Regions from separate parts of the Streptomyces sp. NPDC058308 genome, predicted to be linked through region 1. Evidence: riboswitches for the same ligand, from Rfam matches in the RefSeq annotation. Region 1 holds a riboswitch; the other holds the start of a gene.

The links. A riboswitch is a leader RNA that binds a small molecule or an ion and turns the genes downstream of it on or off. The one in region 1 is predicted to bind cyclic di-AMP.
Region 2: it holds a riboswitch for cyclic di-AMP, as region 1 does, so the genes downstream of both, ACFVYL_RS25135 (transglycosylase SLT domain-containing protein) here and ACFVYL_RS28070 (C40 family peptidase) in region 1, are expected to answer to the same signal.

The regions. Positions count from the first base shown of each region.
Region 1 is NZ_JBHVZA010000023.1:139,805-145,161, reverse strand. It holds gene ACFVYL_RS28080 (ATP-dependent Clp protease proteolytic subunit) at 175-810, shown strand; gene ACFVYL_RS28075 (hypothetical protein) at 818-1,126, shown strand; cyclic di-AMP (ydaO/yuaA leader) riboswitch at 1,484-1,660, shown strand; gene ACFVYL_RS28070 (C40 family peptidase) at 1,664-2,137, shown strand; gene ACFVYL_RS28065 (ATP-binding protein) at 2,197-2,649, opposite strand; gene ACFVYL_RS28060 (helix-turn-helix domain-containing protein) at 2,922-3,785, shown strand; gene ACFVYL_RS28055 (DUF397 domain-containing protein) at 3,876-4,019, shown strand; gene ACFVYL_RS28050 (8-amino-7-oxononanoate synthase) at 4,054-5,271, opposite strand.
Region 2 is NZ_JBHVZA010000019.1:136,697-142,053, forward strand. It holds gene ACFVYL_RS25125 (helix-turn-helix domain-containing protein) at 1-455, opposite strand, end outside; gene ACFVYL_RS25130 (alpha/beta fold hydrolase) at 568-1,344, shown strand; gene ACFVYL_RS25135 (transglycosylase SLT domain-containing protein) at 1,413-2,177, opposite strand; cyclic di-AMP (ydaO/yuaA leader) riboswitch at 2,182-2,344, opposite strand; gene ACFVYL_RS25140 (hypothetical protein) at 3,011-3,394, shown strand; gene ACFVYL_RS25145 (RNA polymerase sigma factor) at 3,773-4,345, shown strand; gene ACFVYL_RS25150 (helix-turn-helix domain-containing protein) at 4,791-5,357, shown strand, end outside.

The DNA.
Region 1 (5,357 bases):
GAGCGGGCGCTCAGCACACCGTCCAGACCCGGCCCAGCGCGGTGAGGCCCCGCCCCCGACACCCTCACACACGCCCGCGCCCGACGGGTCACCTCCCTCCCCGATCGTCCGTACGTCCTGTACATTTTGTACAGAGCCCGGACCGCACCGCGACCGGAGGAAGAGAGGCGCGCCATGAACCGTCCGTCCGCCCGCTACGTCCTGCCCGAGTTCACCGAACGCACCAGCTCGGGGACGCGGACCATGGACCCGTACTCCAAGCTCCTGGAAGAGCGGATCATCTTTCTCGGCACCCCCGTCGACGCCACCTCGGCGAACGACGTGATGGCGCAGTTCATGCACCTTGAGTACCAGGCGCCGGACCGCGACATCTCGCTGTACATCAACTCCCCCGGCGGCTCGTTCAGCGCGATGACCGCCATCTACGACACGATGCGGTTCGTCAGTTGCGACGTGGAGACGACCTGCCTGGGGCAGGCCGCGGCGGAGGCCGCCGTCCTGCTCGCCGCCGGCACACCCGGCAAACGGTTCGCTCTGCCGGGCGCCCGCGTACTGATCCACCAGCCCGCGGTCTCCGAACCGATCCACGGCCAGGCGACCGACCTCGCGATCCAGACCGACGAAATCCTGCGCACCCGGCGGCTGTTGGAGCAGCTGCTCGTACGGCACACGAGGCAGGCCCCGGGCCGGATCAGCGCGGACATCGAGCGGGACAAAATCTTCGACGCCCGGTCCGCCGTGGAGTACGGGCTCGTGGACCGGATCATCGCGAACCGCAAGAGCTCGCTCGCCGAGCGGGACGCGAGGTGACCTGCCGATGCTGCCGCCGGAGCTTCCGCCCCTGCCCGCCCTGACCCGCGCCGAGGCGGAGTTGATCGACCGCTATCTCGAGGTCGTCGACCTCCTCGGCCGGATCAACCCGGCCCGCGCCGAGCACACCTACGGCGGCCTCCGTGCCGCTCAGGCGCTGGTCGGCCGTGCGACCGCCCTGCGGGACGCACTCGCCGTCATGCACCAGCGGGGCGAGAGTGAGGTGCACGCGCCCACGCTCGCCCGGGCCCTGCGCGTCCTCGACGGTGAACGGCGTGCAGGACGGATCGCCCTCCCGCCTCCGCCGGGCGGCTGAGCGCCCGTCAACCGGCCGCCCGCTGACGCCGAAACGTCCCGGCCCGCTTCGAAACGGACCAGTCGGGCTACCACGGACGGCGTATTCGAACATCCTTCGCCGCACGTTCTGAACTTGCGTCCAGCGAGTACAGCAGGTCTGGAATTTGACATTCCGCTGCTGGTCGAGCCGTCGTCAGACCACCCACCGAGAGGTCCAATTCGACCGTGTCCACCTGAACAGGTCAGTCGTGAGGAGCCTCACAAAAAGCCGTTTCGGCTCGGTTTTCGGACCCATGTCGGGTCAAGATCCCTTTCGACGACAAGCCCCTGCCACAGCGGTGGGGCGGTCCGGGCGGACGCCGAGTCCTGCCGCCACCCGGATGACCGGTCGACATCTGTGCAACGGCAGGAGTGGAGGACCCAGGTACGACGGGCCCGTCCGGAAAGTCCGGGCGACGCCCTTGGGGTGAAGCCGCAGAGCACGACGCGGCCGGGCATCTTCGCCTGCCCGAACCCGACAGGTCATCTTTCACAGGCGGCTGACGAAGGGTTGCGCATGACCGCGCTGAATCATGTTCCGTCGCTGCTCAGCAGGACCGGTGCCGCATCGGTCCTCACGCTCGCCGTCGTAGGCGGCACCGTCGTGGCCCCCGGGCTCACGTCGGAGGCCGAGGCAGCAACCCATGGGACCAAGGCGCTCAAGATCGCGGCGTCCAAGAAGGGCTCCCCGTACGGCTACGGGGCGGTCGGACCCCACCGGTTCGACTGCTCGGGCCTGACGCTCTACTCGTTCAAGCGAACGGGCAAGAAGCTGCCCCGCACCGCCGCCGCGCAGTACAACAAGACCAAGCACGTCTCCAGGTCCCAGCGCACCCGCGGCGACCTGGTGTTCTTCCACTCCGGGCGGAACGTGTACCACGTGGGGATCTACGCGGGCGGCAACCGCATCTGGCACGCCCCCAAGAGGGGCACCGTGGTGCGCCTGGAGAAGATCTGGTCCAAGAGCGTCTGGTACGGGAGGGTGCGCTGACCCCGCCACGCGGCGCCCTCGGGCGCTCGGCCGCCGACTGACCCGCTCCGTCACCCGGGTCAGTGGGCGGCGTCGCGGTGTCTGCGCTGGACGGGGGCCCGCCAGGGCAGCGCGATCCACACGGTCTTGCCTCCTTCGTCGGTGGGGCTGACCGAGAGCTTGCCGCCGCACTCGGCGGTCAGCCAGCGGATGATGACCAGGCCGCGGCCGTTGTCCTGCTGGACGGCCGCGGGAAGCCGTTTGGGATAGCGCGGGTGGCTGTCGGTGACGCCGATGCGCAGCTGCTCGTCCCGGTCCAGTTCGATGTCGACGGTGAACGTGGGCGACTGCCCCAGGGTGTGCTGCACGGCATTCGTGGCGAGTTCGGAGACGATGAGCCGGATCGTGTCGGTCACCTCGGCGTCGCCGGGCAGGCCCCATTCGGAGAGCACACGCAAGACGTACTTCCGGGCGGCGGGGACCGAGGCAGGATCGCTCGGCAGGGTGACGGAGGCTTCCTGGTGATCTGCCATGGCGACGTTGTCCCTTTCCCACCGGGACCGGTCCCCGACTCGCGGCGGATGACTCAAGGACCGTCCCGGACTGGTGCTTCGCGCCAGACTGCCACTCCTTGGCCGGGCACGCGTGGCGATCCACCGAGATGTGCATATATCTGTCGCTCGATGCGGTGAACTCTGCTACGGCAGAGCGTATTTGGGCGAGGGACTCGCACTTCCTCTAATCTCGCCTACTGCCCCGCCTCGCCGCCGGAAGATCCGACGGCTCCGGCCGGAAGGAGACGGGCATGCAGTACGGCCCCGCGGTGCGTCGCCGCCAGCTCGGCGCCGAACTGCGCACCCTGCGCAACGAGGCGGGTCTCACCAGCAGTGAGGCTGCCGCCAGGCTCGGCTGGCACCAGTCGAAAGTGAGCCGGATCGAGACGGGCCGCAGCGGCGTGAAGGCCTCCGACGTGCGGCGGCTGCTCGCGGCGTACGAGGTGCGGGACTCCCGGCGCAGCGAGCTGCTCATCGCGTTCGCGGGGGCCGACGATCCCGGTGCGGGGCGTCATCACTGGTGGAAGGCGTATCGCGACCTGTTGCCCGCCACCTACCGGGACTTCATCAGCCTGGAGTCGCAGGCGCGTTGGGTGCGCACGCTCGAAACCACCGTGGTCCCGGGTCTGCTGCAGACCCCCGAGTACGCGCGTGCGGTGACCCGGGCGGCGCTCGGCGGGCTGCCGGAGAAGCAGGTCGACGCGCTCGTGGAGGTGCGTCTGGCCCGCCAGGACGTGCTGCGCGCGGATCCGCCGGTGCGGCTGAGCGTGGTCATGGACGAGGCGGTGCTGCGGCGGCCGGTGGGCGGGGCGCAGGTTCTCGCGGGGCAGTTGGCGCGCTTGCGGGAGGTGTCACTTCTGCCTCATGTCCGGCTTCAGGTACTGCCGTTCGCCGCCGGTGAGCATGCAGGCCTGATCGGTTCTTTCGTTATCTTTTCATTTCCGGACATTGCTGATCTGGATGTGGTTGTTCTCGACCATTTGACGAGTAGCCTCTACCTCGAACGGAAAGAAGACCTCCAGGCGTACACGGAGGCCTTCAACTCCCTTCAGGTACAGGCGCTTTCACCCGAGGAATCAACGGTATTCATCGCCGGACTAGGCGACGGCGCGTAAGGAGGCACCATGACCGCAATGCCTCGGTACGTACCTTCCAGCACAACGCTTCAAGGTGCGCGGTGGCAGCGCAGCAGCTACAGCAACGGAATGAACAACTGTGTCGAGACCGCCACCCTCGACCCGGGTCAGCCGACCGGCCTGCGGGCCGTGCGTGACTCGAAGAACATCGCAGGTCCCGCCCTGCTCATCTCCCCCGGCCCCTGGGAGACGTTCGTCGACAGCCTGCGCTGAGCGCGGCCCGGGCCCCATGCGGACCCGGAGCGGCTCATCGAGGTGCGCGGCGGCTGATCACCCGTACGGCACCGGCGATCTGCTCGTCGGTGAGATCCGCGCGGGCGGTCAGCCGCAGCCGTGAGATGCCGTCCGGCACCGACGGCGGACGGAAACAGCCCACGGCCAGGCCATCGGCCCGGCAGTCGGCCGCCCACCGGACGGCCTGCTCCGGTGAGGGGGCGCGCACCGAGACGACGGCGGCGTCGGGCCGTACCGCACAGAGGCCTTCGGCCGTGAGGCGCCGGTGCAGCTCGGCCGCGACCTCACGGGCACGGGCCGCGCGTTCGGGCTCACGGCGCAGCAGGCGCAGGGCGGCGAGCGCGGCGCCGGCCGCGGCGGGTGCGAGGCCGGTGTCGAAGATGAAGGTGCGGGCCGCGTTCACCAGGTGCTCGATGACCCTGGCCGGGCCGAGGACGGCGCCGCCCTGGCTGCCGAGGGACTTGGAGAGGGTGAGGGTGACCACGGTGTCGGGCGCGCCCGCGAGCCCCGCGGCGTACGGTGCGCCCCGGCCGCCGTCGCCGAGCACGCCGAGCCCGTGGGCGTCGTCGATGATCAGCCCGGCCCCGGACTCGCGGCAGGCGGCGGCCAGTTCGGCCAGCGGCGCCATGTCCCCGTCGACCGAGAACACCGAGTCGGACACCAGGACGGCGGGGCCGTCGTGGGCGCCGAGCGTCTTGCGTACCGCTTCGGGATCGGCGTGCGGCACCACCTGCGTCGCCGCGCGGGCGAGGCGGCAGCCGTCGATCAGGGACGCGTGGTTGCCCGCGTCGGAGACGATCAGCGAATCGCCGGGGGCGAGTGCGGTGACGGCGGCGAGGTTCGCCGCGTAGCCGGAGGAGAAGACGAGCGCCGCCTCGAAGCCGCAGAATTCGGCGAGCTCTCGCTCCAGTTCCGCGTGCAGCTCCGTGGAGCCCGTGACGAGCCGGGATCCGGTGGCGCCGCCGCCCCAGCGCCGGGCCGCGGCGGCCGCGCCCTCGGTGACCTCCGGGTGCCGGGTCAGGCCGAGGTAGTCGTTTCCCGCCAGATCGAGGAGGGCGCCCGCGTCGGCGGGGCGCGGCCGCAGGATGCGCACGAGGCCGGCGTCGGCGCGCAGCCGCGCCTGTTCGTCGAGCCAGCCGAACGCCGCGCCCGGCTCGGCGCCGGATGCGCCGCCCGGCGCGTGGCTCGGCGCGGTGGACGCGCTCGTCACGGGGTGCCTGTTTGTAGACATTGCACAGACCTTAGCCGCCGTGCCACCCGGCCAGGGTGTGGCAATACTTACACCTCAAAGCGTTTCTGTTGTGCGAACTCTCCTTG
Region 2 (5,357 bases), on a different contig from region 1:
GAGAGCAGGATCTCGGGCAACTCCGTCGGCACGTCTCGGGGCCGGGCGGACGCTTCGAGGAGCAGGTGGTTCCGCGCGGCGTCGACGAACGGCCAGTCGGCCTCGTCGATGCTCCACTGCGCGACCAGGTCAGGGGACGCGACGAGCTCTCGGGTGGCGTGGGTGACCGGCGCAGTCGGGATGAACAGCACGATGTGCCCGGCCACCTCGGCGATGTCGTCCCATCGGTGCACCGCGCCGGGAATGATCCACACCACGGACCGCTCCCTGAGGGGGAGTTGGCGAAAGTCCATTGTGACGGAGCCGTGTCCGGCGTCGACGACGGCCAGGACGTGGAAGTCGGCACGTTGCGTGCCGCCGTCGTTCAGCTCGCGAAGGCGGGCGAACGTCATCGTCTCGACAGCGGCGGCACCGTGCCCGACGGGCTGGTAGGTCATCTGTCGGATCGCGGCCATGTGTCCAGTTTCCACCATCGGGCGACCAATCGTGCCGATGCCTCTGGAGAGCCGCGGATATCCAATGGAGACAAGGGAGATCCGCCGCAGAGCACTGATCGAGGCATCGCGAATGAACACGACACAGCAACCGCTGCTGCCCGCTTACGACCACCGGCCGGGGGCCGGACCGACCCTGGTGTTCCTGCACTACTGGGGTGGCTCCGCCCGCACCTGGGACCTCGTCGTCGACCGCCTCCCGGGCCGCGACGTCCTCACAGTCGACTTCCGTGGGTGGAGCCGCTCAAGCGGCCTGCCCGGCCCCTACACGCTCCGCCGGCTCGCGGACGACACGCTCGCGGTGATCGCCGACGCGGGCATCACCGAGTACGTGCTGGTCGGACACTCCATGGGCGGCAAGGTCGCGCAGCTGATCGCAGCGGCCCGGCCCGCCGGCCTCCGCGGGATCGTCCTCGTCGGCCCCGGTCCGGCGAAGCCCGCAGAGCAGATCACTCCCGAGTACCGGGAAGGCCTCTCCCACGCCTACGATTCCGACGAATCCGTCGCCGTCGCACGGGACGGCATCCTCACCGCGACCGAGCTGCCCGCATCGATCAAGGCGCAGGTCGCGACCGATTCGCGTGCGGGCGCCGACACCGCCCGCACAGAGTGGCCGCTGCGCGGCATCGCGGAGGACATCACCGAGCACACCCGCATGATCAGCGTCCCCGCCCTGGTCATCGCCGGAGAGCAGGACCGCGTCGAGCCCGTCGACGTGCTCCTCGCCAACCTGGTTCCCTATCTCTCCGGGGCCGACTTCACGGTGATTCCGAAGACGGGGCACCTGATCCCGCTGGAAGCTCCGGCCGACCTCGTCGAGGCGATCACGACGTTCGCGGCAGTTGTCTGACCAGGGCGTCGGCACATCCTCCGTACGCCCTGCCCGCCCCCTGCCGCTTTGCCGCATGAAGGGCGAGGTCAGTACGGGCCGTCCACGTTGTCGATCGAGCCGTACCGGTCGGCCGCGTAGTTGCAGGCGGCGGTGATGTTGGCGACCGGGTCGAAGCTGTCCATCGACGTGCCGGGCACGTGGTAGGCCGCGAAGGTGGGGCCGATGACCTGCAGGAGCCCCTTGGAGGGGGTCCCGGCCACGGCGTTGGAGTCCCAGTTGTTGATGGCCAGGGGATTGCCGGAGGACTCGCGCATGATGTTGCGGTGGATGCCCTCGTACGAGCCGGGGATGCCCTGCTGGGCCAGGATGTCGAGCGACTCGTTGATCCAGCCGTCCAGGTCGTTGGTGTAGGACTTCTGCGCCGGGGGAGCGGCGGGCTCGGCGGCGAGGTCGTCCTGGCGCTCGGAGCGGTCCGCCCGCTCGGCGGACGCGTTGGACGCGGTCGACTTCTGCGCGGGCTCGGCTGTGCCCGCACTGCTGAGGGTGAGCTTGAGCCCGGGGTGGATGAGCTGCGGGTCTCCGCCGAGGACGCCGCGGTTGTCCTGGTACAGCTTCTTCCAGCCACCGCTCAGGGAGTGCTCCTGTGCGATCTTGGACAGGGAGTCACCGGCCGCGACGACGTAGGTCGTCGGGGCCGCGGCGGGCTTGGCGGCCGCGTCGGCCTGCGCCGCGGTGGCGGTGGTCGCGCCGAGCACCGGGAGGACGAGCACCGTCCCGCCCGCGCCTGCGGCGGCGATGCCCCGGCTGAGCGAGTTGGACTTGGGGCGGCGGTGCTTTCCCTTTGCAGGCATGACGAATTCCTCTCCGTCGCCTGCGAGGTGAGCTGTCGGGTTCGGACGGGAGATGTCCGGTCGCGCTGATATGGCGACTTCACCCCGAGCCGTTCCGGAATCCGGACTGGCGGCATACCTGGGTTCCCCGCTCCTGCCGTGCGTAAGTGAGTGGGTGAGTAGGTTTCCGGACAGCGGCAGGATTCGGCGTTCCATCCGGGATTGGGCGTGACGTTAGACGAGAAAGTCAGAACGGAACAAGGTCCACATTTGGCGGGGGAATGTGCGGGGTCGGCCAGGGGCAATCGGGAGGCCCTTGCTTTCTTTGATCGACTAGACCCAACTCGCTTTGGGTGGAACGCGAATGCGCTTCAGGTCCTCACTCCGGGCCAGGACGAGCGGTGTGACTCATTTCACCGAATGGGGCGCGGATCGAAAGGCGACTCGATGGCATAGCGCGGGTGCGCCATTCCGGTCGAGGGCTCCGCAATGCAGGCAATGCTTTATATACGCCTCCAAGGGTGCAGAGGTGTGCATCACGGGGCAAATTGCACGTGGCGCATAGGGCGCTTTTCACCACAAGATAGACATGTCACCAGTTGAGCCGAGCCGCGTCCAGCGGGTTGCCGAGGAATCGAGGCGGGCCATGTGACGACACGTCGTCCGGTGATGAAAGCGGCGGGGGCAGGGGTGTTGGCGAGCGGATTGACCGTGCCGGTGTCAGCTGCCTCCCAGGCGGATCGCGCCGAGGAACAGGTCGACCAACGGGCCGACGAATTAGTGATGGTCGAGAAAAGCGGTCACGCCGTCAGTTTTTGCGATGTGTCTCGGTGCAGCGTCGGCAGAGGGTCCCATTGCCCGACTATCCGCACGAGTTCAACACGCGGCCCTTCAACCGTATCCATGGCATGGGGATCGATAGCCGCGACCGGCTGTACGCCCTGAGCCTGGAAAAGGCGGTACTGCTCGGATTTGACGCTCCGACCGCCGACGAGGCGCCGACCAGAGTGGTGCCTACCCATGGGGTGCAGACCCACCTGTTCTCCCTCAGCCGGGACGGCGAACGGGCTTTTGTCACCGGCTTGTTGTCGCACACGGTGAGTCTGGTGCGCCCCCACGACGCCTCCGTGCCGCCGGTTCTGTCCACTCCCGGTCGCCGGATCGCCGTCGTCGACCTGGAACGGTTCGCCGTCATCGGTGGTTTCGGCGCCGGGCCGGTTCTGGCCGGTTCTGGCTGAACCGTAGCGATGGAGCGCCACTCGGACTCGCGTTCCGGGCGGGTGAGCGGGTACGGAATAGATGTCGGCTCGGGCGCCTAGACGTTTTGGGCTCCTCAACTCTCTATCGGGCAGAAGGAGTTGTCGTCGACATGGATGAGACGAACGCCGTGGGTGACAATGTGTGGCTGTTGGCCTGCACGGGCCTGCCCGTCCTGGGCACCATGGTGGCCGCGCTCGCGTACCGAGTGCGGGAGCGGGCCCGATGGGCTGCGGTTGTCGCCGTGCTGCGGCTTTCACCCGGCGGGACGCAGGTCCGCTTCAGAGCGCGGGATGCTCAGGGAAGGGCGATGAGTGAGTGGGAGATCACCGTCCCAGGGGCTGGAGGGGCGGGCGCCAGTGACGAGCGATACCGATGAGCGGCCGCCTGATGCGGACGGGGAGCCCGACGGATGGAGTGACGCGTGCGCAGCGCGGGTCGAGACCCTTTTCCGGCAGTACGGCAAGGTGGTGCTCCGGAAAGCGACGGTGGCCGCGGCCGGGAACAGCCACGACGGCTGGGAAGGTTGCCAGCATGCTTTCGTGCAAGCTGGGGAATACCTGCGCAAGCCGGGAGCCGAGGAGATCAGGAACTGGCAGGGCTGGCTCGTCAAAACCGCGGTCCGGCACGCGATGTCGGTATATCGACGTGGGGCCGAGACGGTGCTGCTGGGGGAGGAGATGGACCGGGACGGTGGCGTGATGCCGGTCGAGGACCAAGTGACGGTGAGAGAGAAGTTCCGTAACGTCTTGGACGCCATCGGAGATCTCTCGGAACGTCAGCGTCAGGCTCTGGTCCTCGTACACATCGCGGGATGTTCGACCGACGAGGCGGCTCAGGACATGGGAGTCACCAACAGCACAGTACGCAACCTGATTCACCAGGCCCGCAGTCGGCTGGCTGTCGTGAGCGGGGAGGCGAGCGATGCATGACGAACCGGATGTGACCGGCGACGAGATCCTGACCAGGGCCCTTGAGGCCACCGAAGACGCGGTGGGTCAGGCACTCGAAGAGACCTTTGACAGCGAAGCGGGCCTGGAGGGGATCCGAGCGCGCTTGGGGCAGGCTGCGGGGCCCGATTCCGGCCGTCCCGGCCCTGGCATGCCGTCGGGCGGGGCGGCTTCCGCACTCGCGACACACGGCGGCGGGGCGGGGAGCGTTGCCGGTGGGCCGGCGGAGGCGGCAAAGTCGCCCGCCGAAGGACGGCGGGCGGCGAGGCTTTCGGCGGATGACCGGCCGTATGACCGTGCACATGACCGGTCGTACGAGCACCCGCACGATCGGTCAGAGGTCCGTGCGGGGGACCGGTCGAGGTATTCGCCAGGGTCAGAAGGTGTACGGAGGCCCGGCGGGCGGCGTCGCCGGGAGGTTGTCGCCGTGCTGTTGTTCAGCGGTGGCCCCATCTTCGAGAGCTCGATTCCACTCTCCGTGTTCGGAATCGACCGCGAGGACGCGGGGGTGCCCCGGTACCGCCTGCTGGTGTGCGCGGGCGAGGAGGGCCCGCTGCGCAGCACCGGCGGGCTCGAACTCAGCGCGCCCTACGGCCTGGAGGCCATCGCGCGGGCCGGTACCGTCGTGGTGCCCGCCTGGCGTTCCATCACCTCGCCGCCGCCGCGGGAGGCGCTGGACACCCTGCGGCGCGCGCATGAAGAGGGAGCGCGCATCGTCGGCCTGTGCACCGGGGCCTTCGTGCTCGCGGCCGCCGGGCTGCTGGACGGGCGGCCGGCCACCACCCACTGGATGTACGCACCGACGCTGGCCAAGCGCTATCCGTCGGCACACGTCGACCCGCGCGAACTCTTCGTGGACGACGGCGACGTACTGACCTCGGCGGGCACGGCGGCGGACATCGACCTGTGCCTGCACATCGTGCGCTCCGACCATGGCAACGAGGCGGCGGCAGCCCTGGCCCGTCGTCTCGTGGTGCCGCCGCGCCGTTCCGGC